Regions from separate parts of the Brevibacterium siliguriense genome, predicted to be linked through region 1. Evidence: riboswitches for the same ligand, from Rfam matches in the RefSeq annotation. Region 1 holds a riboswitch; the other holds the start of a gene.
What was found. A riboswitch is a leader RNA that binds a small molecule or an ion and turns the genes downstream of it on or off. The one in region 1 is predicted to bind thiamine pyrophosphate.
Positions count from the first base shown of each region.

Region 2: another riboswitch for thiamine pyrophosphate. It lies ahead of BLU88_RS06820 (hydroxyethylthiazole kinase); the one in region 1 lies ahead of BLU88_RS17015 (TenA family protein).

Region 1 is NZ_LT629766.1:3,781,731-3,786,748, reverse strand. Features, by position in the region: gene BLU88_RS17025 (DMT family transporter) at 1-279, shown strand, start outside; gene BLU88_RS17020 (phytoene desaturase family protein) at 281-1,762, opposite strand; gene BLU88_RS17015 (TenA family protein) at 1,828-2,517, opposite strand; TPP riboswitch at 2,512-2,618, opposite strand; gene BLU88_RS17010 (nucleoside/nucleotide kinase family protein) at 2,662-3,264, opposite strand; gene BLU88_RS17005 (ATP-grasp domain-containing protein) at 3,336-4,361, opposite strand; gene BLU88_RS17000 (VOC family protein) at 4,484-4,846, shown strand; gene BLU88_RS16995 (HutD family protein) at 4,894-5,018, shown strand, end outside.
Region 2 is NZ_LT629766.1:1,561,852-1,566,869, reverse strand. Features, by position in the region: gene thiD (bifunctional hydroxymethylpyrimidine kinase/phosphomethylpyrimidine kinase) at 1-116, opposite strand, end outside; gene thiE (thiamine phosphate synthase) at 31-789, opposite strand; gene BLU88_RS06820 (hydroxyethylthiazole kinase) at 786-1,700, opposite strand; TPP riboswitch at 1,688-1,806, opposite strand; gene BLU88_RS06815 (sugar ABC transporter permease) at 1,944-3,155, opposite strand; gene BLU88_RS06810 (ATP-binding cassette domain-containing protein) at 3,152-3,976, opposite strand; gene BLU88_RS06805 (substrate-binding domain-containing protein) at 4,076-5,018, opposite strand, start outside.

The DNA of each region.
Region 1 (5,018 bases):
GATATCCGCGGGCGTTCGTGGGTTCTGCTGATCGTGCTCGCGCTCGTCGGACAAGTCGCGGCGTGGCTGCTCATCCATCACGGAAGCGGTCGGCTGCCTGCCGAAGTCACGGCTAGCCTGTTGCTTTTTCAGCCGGTGCTCGCGCTCGCTCTCTCGGCGGTGGTGCTCGGGGAACGGTTCGGTTTCGGACAGATCTTCGGAGCAGCCGCCGTCGTCGGTGGGGTCGCGGTCTCGAGCGGGCTCGTGCGCAGGCATGGTGCTCGACCGGAGGGGCCGTAGGTCAGTCGCCCGGAGCCAGACTGGGTGCCTCGTCGATGCCAAAGCGGGTCTTGAGAGCCCGGCGGGCGGCGAACCAGCCGTTCATGCCGTGTACGCCCGGGGCAGGCGGGGTCGCCGCCGAGCACAGGAACGCGCCGGGAACGCCGAGGCTGTAGTTGTCCCAGCTGGTGCGCGGACGGGCCATCATCCGGTAGAAGGACACGATGCCGGTGGCGATGTCTCCGCCGATGTAGTTCTGGTTGTGTCCGGCCATCTCGGCGGCGGGGATCGCATTGTGGGCGACGATGCGGTCGCGGAATCCTGGGGCGAATCGTTCGATCTGCCTCGTGATGTATTCGGTCGGGTCGAGAGGGCAGTCGAAGGGCACATGCGCGTACGTCCACAGCGGTCGCAGTCCGTTCACCTCTCGGGAGGGATCGAAGACGGTCGGATCGGAAACGAGGCACACGGGGTCTGCGGGCATGCGCCCATTCATCACCTGCGCCTCGGCGGCGGCCATCTGCGCCCGGGAACCGCCCACGTGGATGGTTCCGGCACGTCCGACATCGGGGTCGGACCAGGGGACTGGGCCGTCGAGGACGAAGTCGACCTTGGCGGCGGCATTGCCGTGCTTGAACCTCCGCAGACTCTTGTCGACGTGCGCGGGCAGCAGGCCGGAGAAGATCTGCGCCGCATTCAGCGCCGAGGTGTCGAGCAGGTAGGCGCGGGCCTTGGGCATGTCCGAGACATGGTCGACACGGGCGTTCGTGGTGACCTTCCCGCCGTGGGCTTCGAGATCGGCGACGAGGTGGTCGATGATCGCCTGCGACCCGCCGATCGGGGAGGGCCAGCCGCCGGCGTGGGCGACCGTGGAGAGCATTGTGGCAGTGGCGGCCGTGCCCATCGCCGGCAGCCCGCCGATCGCGTGCGCGGCGACCCCGGTGAACAGGGCCTGGGTCGATTCGTGGGAGAGCGGAATGTTCCATGCGGGGCTGGCCTGACTGAGCAGGCGCAGCCCGAATTTCACGACGTTCGCAATACCGGGAACATCGCGGAGGGTCTCCGGCACCGAACGTTTGTCGCCGAGGGAGAGCCAGATCGCGTCGTCGACACGGTCGAGCAACGGGGCGAAGAATCGTCGCCATTCGGGTCCTGCCTCGCCGAGGCGGTCGACCGTTTCATCGAGATCGTGGAAGGCCAGCGCGGCCGGTTTCCCGTCGAGGGGTTGAGCGTAGGAGATCTCGGGAGTGGTCAGCTCCATGCCGCGGGCGCGCAGGTCGAAGTCGACGAAGAACGGACTGGCGATGGCCAGCGGATGGACCGCCGAGCAGATGTCATGAGTGATGCCGGGTGCCAGACCGAGGTCGAGGGTGCGGGCACCGCCGCCGGCGGTCGGCTGAGCTTCGAACACCTCGACGGAGAGCCCGGCGCGGGCCAAGGTGACCGCGGCTGCCATGCCGTTGGGGCCGGATCCGACGACGACTGCATCAACACCTGTGCTCATGGAGCCAGTCTAGGTCAGTGGGCTGTGCGGCTGCGGAGTGCGGCTCCGGGCGGCTGGGGGGCGGCTCAGCTGTCGTACACGTGGTCGAAGAAGGCACATTCGAGATCGACGGCATGCTTCCAGCTGCGGGCGAGAGCCTCGGCATCTGAGCCCTGATCGCCGTCTCTTGGGAACACCCGCTCGAGCTCGTCGACGAGGAACTGCACCCAGCCGCGAAAGGCATCGCCGCGGTGGAGGTCGATCCATGCTCGGTGAACCGCTCGCTGCGGTACTTCCTCCCGGGATTCGGCCCAATCGAGGTAGAGCCACTCGGCGACAACGAGGACGATGAGCAGCTGTGGATACGACGCCGAGGCGACGGAGTCGTCCATGAGATCGCGGAAGCCCACTGTCGGTGCGGCGAGTTCAGGTCGGAGGTAATCGGCGGGATCGACGCCCAGCTCGGCGAAGGAGTCGACGAAATACGTGTCCTCGTCGGCGACGAGCATGCCCAGTTGGCGGGCGAATCGAAGCTTTGCGTCGAGCTCATCGGCATAGGCCACGCAGGCGCCGAGCATGGACAGGAACGACTCGAAGAACTGGTAGTCCTGGATGAGATAGTCGCGCATCACCGTGTCGTGGACGGTGCCGGCGAAAAGCTCTCGGACGAACCGGTGGTTGACGGCCCTCACCCATCGCCGCTCCGTCGAACGGAGCAGTTCGGCCACCGCTCCGCCGCTGTCAACGATGATCGAGGAATTGTCGATGGTGCTCAAGTGTCTTCCACTCCCTCCGCCGGTGCTCACCGGATCAGGTTCAAAGGGTCTGCACACGCACTCTCAGCGCCGCCTCTTGCGGCGCTCCCCTGTAGCCTTTCGACACTATCACCGGCGATAGAGAAAGTAGTCAGAGCGGTCGGATCAGATCCGGTGGACCAGGGCTGGCCGCTCCAGGTCGCGATTGTCGAGCACCCACGTGGCTTTCTCACACGGAGACGCCTCGGCGAAGTAGAGACGCTGACCGCCGACATATCGGCGGTTCGACCGATCCTCCGGATCGGCATCGAAGCGTCCGGGAAACCGCTCGTTTCCGCGCGGGACCGAGACCTCGAATGGGACTTCGATCCACACGCTCGCATCCCAGAGATCGACGAGTTCTGGTCGGTGGAGGAAGATCCCCTCGACCAGGAGAACACAGTCGCTCGGCAAGATCCGAGGCTGCGACTCAACCGGCAGGTCCGCATCGACGTCCCATGACGAGGGAATGATCGCCTCGCCTCGGCGGAAGGGTCCGACTACCGACTCGAGGAATGCGTTGTAGTCGTAGGAGCTCCGGTAGAACGTCTCCGGCCCGGTTCCGTCGGCATGACGAACGGCCCGCGGATGATGGAAGCCGTCGATGCCGACCGACGCGACGGGACGAGCAGGAGCCGTCCAAGAATTCCCCGCGTTCTCCTCGGCGAGGTCGACGAGTTCCCGGGCGATCGTCGTCTTCCCGGCTCCGTCTACTCCGTCCAATGCCACCAAGGCACGACCTCCCGGTCGGACGGTACTCAGCTCTGCCAGCAGTTCGATCAGAACTCGGGTCCGGGGCTTCACCACGCTGTCGACCCGGCGGGGGAGACGGACGGCTCGGCCACCTCGGCGAGGGTGTCCGCCACGTACTCCGCGATACGGTCGGCGGCAGACTGACGACCCGCCGTCTGTTCGGCGGACTCGACAGACGGGTTGTAGTTCGTGTTCGTGTTGATGTCGTAGACGACCTGCCGGCCATCGCGAGTCTCGATGAACTCGATGCCGGCGATCTCGATGCCGAGGTCGGCCAGCAGTGTCTCGAGGCGAGAGATCAGCGGGGTGTCGGCAGTGACGTCGTTGCGGCGGGCGAACGGTGGAGCCGCCTCGGCGATGGAATCCGCCTCAGCCCCCGGGATCGTGCAGGCATCGGCCGGGCACAGCTCGAAGGACCCACCGGAGACGTCGACGAGCACCGCATAGTGGAAACGGCCGCCGATGAACTCTGCGCGGGTGATGAACGACTGGGCCGGCTGCACGTACTCCTGGATGAGGGTGATGCCGTCGATCGGCGCATTCGCTCCACCGGGTGCGAACTCGGCGGCGACGGCCTCGAGCTCCGCATGGGAGTCGAAGCGACGGACGCCGAGTCCCTTCCCTCCCTGATTGTGCTTCGTGATGAACGGGGGAGCGAAGCCGGCAGCGGCCTCGACGAGCGCCTGCGGGCCGAACGCGGCCGCGGTGTGCGGCACATCGAAACCATGACCGGACAGCCCGCGATGCTGACGGATCTTGCTCACCTCGAGCTCGTAGACGTCGCGACCGTTGATGACCCGGCGGCCCGCGGCGGCGAGCCAATCGAGAACCGCACGCCCGTACTCCTTCACCTGCGGATCCGTGCGAGTGTGCGCCGAGGCCGACAGCCGCGACCAGAACAGCCCCTGCGGAGGTTCGGCAGCAAGATCGATCGTGGTCTCGGGCAGCAGCCATTCGATATGGGCGACGCCGAGGCGGTCGAGCGCCTCCGTGAATGGAGCGATCCATTCCGGGTTGTCGTGGATGATGTGAACCGCGGGACCGTCGCCGACGGGAAGTGCATGAGAACTCATCGCAAACCTTCACTGGTGGGGTGCCGATGCGGACTGCGGAAGCATCGGCGGATCTGCTCAACAATCCTACGCCCCAGAGTCCACCCCTTCGCAGTGTCAGTGCGGCGGCGTAGACTCGGGACATGGCTATTGCAAAGCAGCCCGTTGTCGTGCTCGACGCCCCTGACGCCGGTGAACTCGCGGAGTTCTACGGAAAGCTCCTGGACTGGTCCGTCTCCGTCGACGAGGACGGTACGTGGGCAGAAATCGTCTCCAACTCCTGGCCGCCGATCTGCATCCAGCAGGTTGAGGACTACCACGCACCCAGTTGGCCCGGCCAGGCCCACCCGCAGCAGATGCACCTCGACGTCATGGTCGACGATCTCGACGACGCCGAGAAATCCGTGCTCGAGATCGGCGCAGGCAAAGCCCCCGAACAGCCGGGAGAGACGTTCCGAGTGTTCCTCGACCCGGCAGGTCACCCGTTCTGCCTGTGCAAAGGATGATCACACCACCACCGAGGCGGCCCCACCCGCCCGTGGCGCGCTGAGTCATGCGCGCGCTCGCCTCCTTCGCAGACCGTGACCCCGTCCCGTGGGCCAACGGAGCTGGTCAGACGACTGAGCTCGTCTCTCTGAGCGACTCGGCGCAGTTGACTCCGGGGCTGCGCCCATGGCG
Region 2 (5,018 bases), 1.8 Mb from region 1:
GCGATGGACAGGGTGATCGGGGGCGGGCCGTCACTGATCGCTCCCGGTGAATGCGGTGAGCAGCTCCTCGGCTGCCGCCTGCGGGTCGTCGGCCATGCAGATCGCCGAGACGACACAGATCCCGATCAGCCCACGCCCTCGCAGGTCAGGGGCGCGCCCGGCGTTGATGCCGCCGATTGCGACCGCGGGGATGCCGGCTTCTTCGACCAACTCGCCGAGGCGGTCCGGTCCGATTCCGTCGGGTGCGTCGGCTTTCGTGGAGGTGTCATAGACGGGCCCGATGCCGACGACGTCGACGACTCCGGAGTCACGGGCGGCGGCGAATTCGTCGCTGTTCGCGGCTGAGAGCCCGATGAGCGGTGCCGCACCCAGGGCGGCACGCACCTCGGCGACGGTGGCGTCGGTCTGGCCGACGTGGATGTGCACGTTCTCGCCTTCGTCGATGAGGCGGCGGGCCACCTCGACGCGGTCGTTGAGGACGACGGGGACCGTGCGGTCGGTGCCGCGGGTGGCGGCGTCGACGGCGGCGATGACTTGGCGGGTGAGCGAGTAGAAGTCACCGTCGTCGATGTCCTTGTCGCGGACCTGGACGATGCCCACTCCCCCGGCGACGGCGGCCTGCGCAGTCTCGGCGACGCTGCGCCCGGCTGCTTCGCATTGGGCGGAGTCGGTGACGAGGTAGAGGCGCGTGTCGATTCCGGCGAAGCGGTCGGTCGCGCCGTCTCGGTCGTTCACGGTCGCGCCGTCGTCAGCCGGGTTGTCAGCGATGTGCGCGGATCCGGCGGTCATGCCTGGACGCCTTCGCCGAGAGGAAGGGTGTCGAGGCTGATCGCGGCCCGTGCGAGTCGGTCGCCGTCGACGGTGTGGAGTGCGTCGAGGAAGTTCACCGAGTAGCTGCCCGGTCCCTTCGCGCCGTCGGCCGCGAGTTCCCCCGCGACAGCGAAGTGGGCGTGGGCTGCGACGACGGCCTCGAACCTCGCCGAGGCGGCTCCACCGTTCGCGGACTGTTCAGTGGCGTTGACGGTTGAGGCATCGGCTGCGGGGTCGGCGAGGCCCGCGCGGACGGAGGCCAGGTAGGCGACGGTGACGGCGCCGAGTGAGCAGCCGGTCCCGATGACCAGCGGCATGAACTCGTGGCCGCCTGAGATGCGGGCGACGTGGTCGGTCCCGTCGATGTGGGCGACGACGGCGTCGGTGGGTCCGGACACGGCAACGATGGCGCCGGTTTCTCGTGCCAGCTTTGCTGCGGCGGGAAGGACGGCATCGACATCATCGGTGGAGTCGACTCCGCGTCCGCCGAGTCCGACTCCGGCGAGCGCGGCGACCTCGGAGGCGTTGCCGCGGACTGCGGTGGGGTGATCGGCTGCGGCGCGGCGGATGCGGGAGGTGCGGAAGTCGACGGCGCCGATGCTCACGGGGTCGAGGACCCAGGGTTTGCCGGCGGCATACGCGACGTCGATGGCGGCGTCGGCGGCGAGCAGCTGGTGGTTCGAGGCGGTTCCGAAGTTGACGAGGACTCCGCTGGCGATGCCGGCGAACTGTCCGGCGTCGGCTTCATGGTCGAGCATCGCCGGGGAGGCGCCGATGGCCAGGAGCACATTCGCGCTGAACTGCTGCACGACGGTGTTCGTGATGCATTGGATGAGTGGATTGCTGGCGCGCAGTCGCGCATTCGCAGAACGCAGGTCGAAGTCAACCATGACGATCCCTTCGCTAGTATGGCCCAGATCAGGTTCGATGGGTGTTCTCTCAGCCTCGCCGATCTCCGCCTGGGCGGATCCTCATGAGGCACCCCATGTCAATGGCTCCGACTGTATCAGCCCGCCCGGACACGGGCGACTCCTCCAACCTGCAGAACCGCCGAGCGGACCCCGTCGCGGTGAAACCACCTCCGGTTCACGGTGGTTTCACCGCGACGGGGTCCGCTGAGCGAAGAGTCACCGCTACCCCCGCCCGACGTACCTCTGGCCGCGGCGGCTGAGCGCATCGATGACGACGGCGGTGAGCAGGACGAGTGCGGTGATGATCTGCTGCGCATCGGAGTTGAAGCCGATGAGGTAGAGACCGTTGTTGATCGCGCCGACGACCAGAGCACCGAGCACAGCAGCCCAAGCGGTACCGCGACCGCCGAAGAGCGAGGTGCCGCCGATGACGGCTGCGGCGATCGCGTTGAGCAGATCCTGCGTGCTCACCAGCGTCGATCCCGCATTCGTCGTCACGCCGGTCTTGATGAATCCGAACAGCGCGGCCAGCACACCGGCGGCCATGAACACGCTGATGCGCACCCACGTGACGCGGATACCGGCACGCCGAGCGGCTTCGACCTTGCCGCCGACGGCGTAGATCGAACGGCCGTAGCGGGTCTTGCGCAGGACGAGGTCGATGATGATCGCGATGACGATCATGAGGAAGAACGGCATCGCCAGACCGAAGTCCTGGTTGACGAGGATGAGGAAGCCGAACACGATCGCGGCCAGCAGCACGATGCGCACGATCACGGAGGTCCAGCTCGGAGCGTTGAGACCCTCGCGGTGGCGGCGCATCTTCGAATAGATGATTCCGCCGCCGAAGCCGATGATCGCGATCGCTCCGAAGATATAGGCCCAGATCGCTGGGAAGTAGAAGCTCGCGAAGTCGAAGGCGAAAGTGTCCGACATCGACAGGTTCTTCTGCGTGCCCAGGGTCGTCAGCGTCAGACCGGTGAAGGCAAGCAGACCGGCTAGGGTGACGACGAAGGCGGGAATGCCGACGACTGCGAAGAACCAACCTTGGATCGCGCCGACGATCAGCCCGAGCAGCAGCATGATGATCAGAGCCATCACCGGTGGCACACCTTGCCGCACCACCAGGACACCGAGCAACGAGGCGGCCAGACCACCCAACTGCGCCAAGGACAGGTCGATCTCACCGAGGAGCAGGATGAGGTTGATGCCCAGTGCGAGGATCGCAAGGAACGCGACCTGGGTGGAGAGGTTGACGAGGTTGGCCGGTGAGATGAAGTTCGAGTCGGCCGATTGGAAGACGATGACGATGACGACGAGGGCGAGGATGACGGGGAACGAGCCCAGCTGCCCCTCTTTGACCCGTCGGACGAACGTCCCCACGATGCCTTCGGACGAGATCCGCTCATCGGTGATGAAGGAATTGCGGGTCATCGGCGCTCACCCCTCCGTGCGGCGCGTTTGGTCACGACATTGTCGCTGGCTCCGGTGATCGCGGCGACCAGCACATCGGTTCGTTCGTCTCCGGGGAAGTCACCGGCGTCCTTGCCCAGGCGCAGCACGTGCACCCGGTCGCACACGGCCTGCACATCGGCCATATTGTGGCTGACGAGCAGCACGCCGAGATCCCGTTCCTTCAGCCGTTCGATGAGGTTGAGCACCTCGGCCGTCTGGGCGACACCGAGGGCGGCCGTCGGCTCATCGAGCATGACCAAGGACGGTTCGCCGAGGAGGGACCGGGCGATGGCGACGGTCTGACGTTGGCCGCCGGACAGGGCCGCGATCGGTACGCGCACGCTCGGGATCTTCGCCGACAGACTCCGCAGCAGCTCCCATGATTTGGCTTCCATCGAGACTTCGTCGAGCACCCCGCCGCGAGTCTTCTCATGCCCGAGGAACAGGTTGGCCACGACGTCGAGGTTCTCGCACAGTGCCAGATCCTGGAACACGGTGGCCACTCCGGCCCTCTGCGCATCCTTCGGGGACGAGAATCTCTGCGCCGTCCCGTTCATGATGAGCTCGCCATCATCGGCGGCGTGGACTCCGGCGATGACCTTGATAAGTGTCGATTTGCCGGCGCCGTTGTCGCCGACGAGGCCGACGACTTCGCCGCGACCGACGCTGAGGTGGATGTCGGTCAGTGCTTGGACGGCGCCGAACCGTTTGTTGATTCCGCGCAGTTCGAGCACTGGCTCGCTGTCACTGCCCGGCGTCCGCGTCGCTGCGGATTCCGGGTCGGGTGTCTCTGATGTCATCTGTTCCTACTTGTCGCAGTCGTTGAACCCGGCAGCCGGCGACCGGTGAAGGTCGCCGGCTCAAGGTCGGTCACGTCAGATCATGAACGCGCATGCGCTCTACTTCACGCCGGCATCGGCACAGAGCTTCTCCACCTTGCCGGTGCAGATGTCCTCGGCCTTGATCTGATCGCCGACGATGTCCTTGATGGTGTCGGTGGTGACGACCTTGGCTTCGACGAAGTCCGTGGGGGTGTCTTTGTAGGTCGTTCCTGCATCGACCTCTTCACCCGCGGCCAGTGCCACGGCGGCCTTGGCTGCGAACTCGGCCTGCGGCGGAATCGACTTGTAGATCGTGGCGTACTGGTCACCCTTGAGGATGTTCTGCAGTCCGTCCACCTCGGCGTCCTGACCGGTCACGACGGGGTCGACCTTGGCCTTCTTCGTTGCGGCGATGACACCGCCGGCGGTGCCGTCGTTGGCCGAGTAGATCGCGATCGGCTTCTCACCCTTGCCCTGCAGCTGACCTTCGACCCACTGGCGGGCGTCGTCGGGGTTCCAGTCGAGGGTGTCATGGCTGGCGGCGATGTCGACGCCTGCACCCTTGAGCGTCTCTTCCGCGCCGGCCTTGAAGTCCGCGGCGTTCGGGTCCTTCGGATCGCCGTTGACCATCCAGACCGGTCCCGACTTCGGATCGACCCCGGCGTCCTTGAGACCGTCGAGGACCGCTTGGCCCTGGAGGTTGCCGATCTTCTTGTTGTCGAACGAGGTGTAGTAGTCGGCGCCTTCGAAGAAGCGGTCGTACGAGATGACCGGGATCTTCTTCGCTTCGGCCTTCGACAGCGCGGATGAGACGGCGGAGGCGTCGACGGGGTCGAGGACGATGGCATCGACGCCCTCGGTCACGGCTGCCTCGACCTGTTGCTGCTGTTGGGTCGCATCCTGATTCGCGTTGCGGTATTCGACCTTCGCATCCGGGTTGGCCTCTTTGACGTATTTCTCGAAGTTCGGTTTGTCGAGCGACTCGTACCGGGTGGTCTTCGACTCGGGCAGGAGCAGCGCG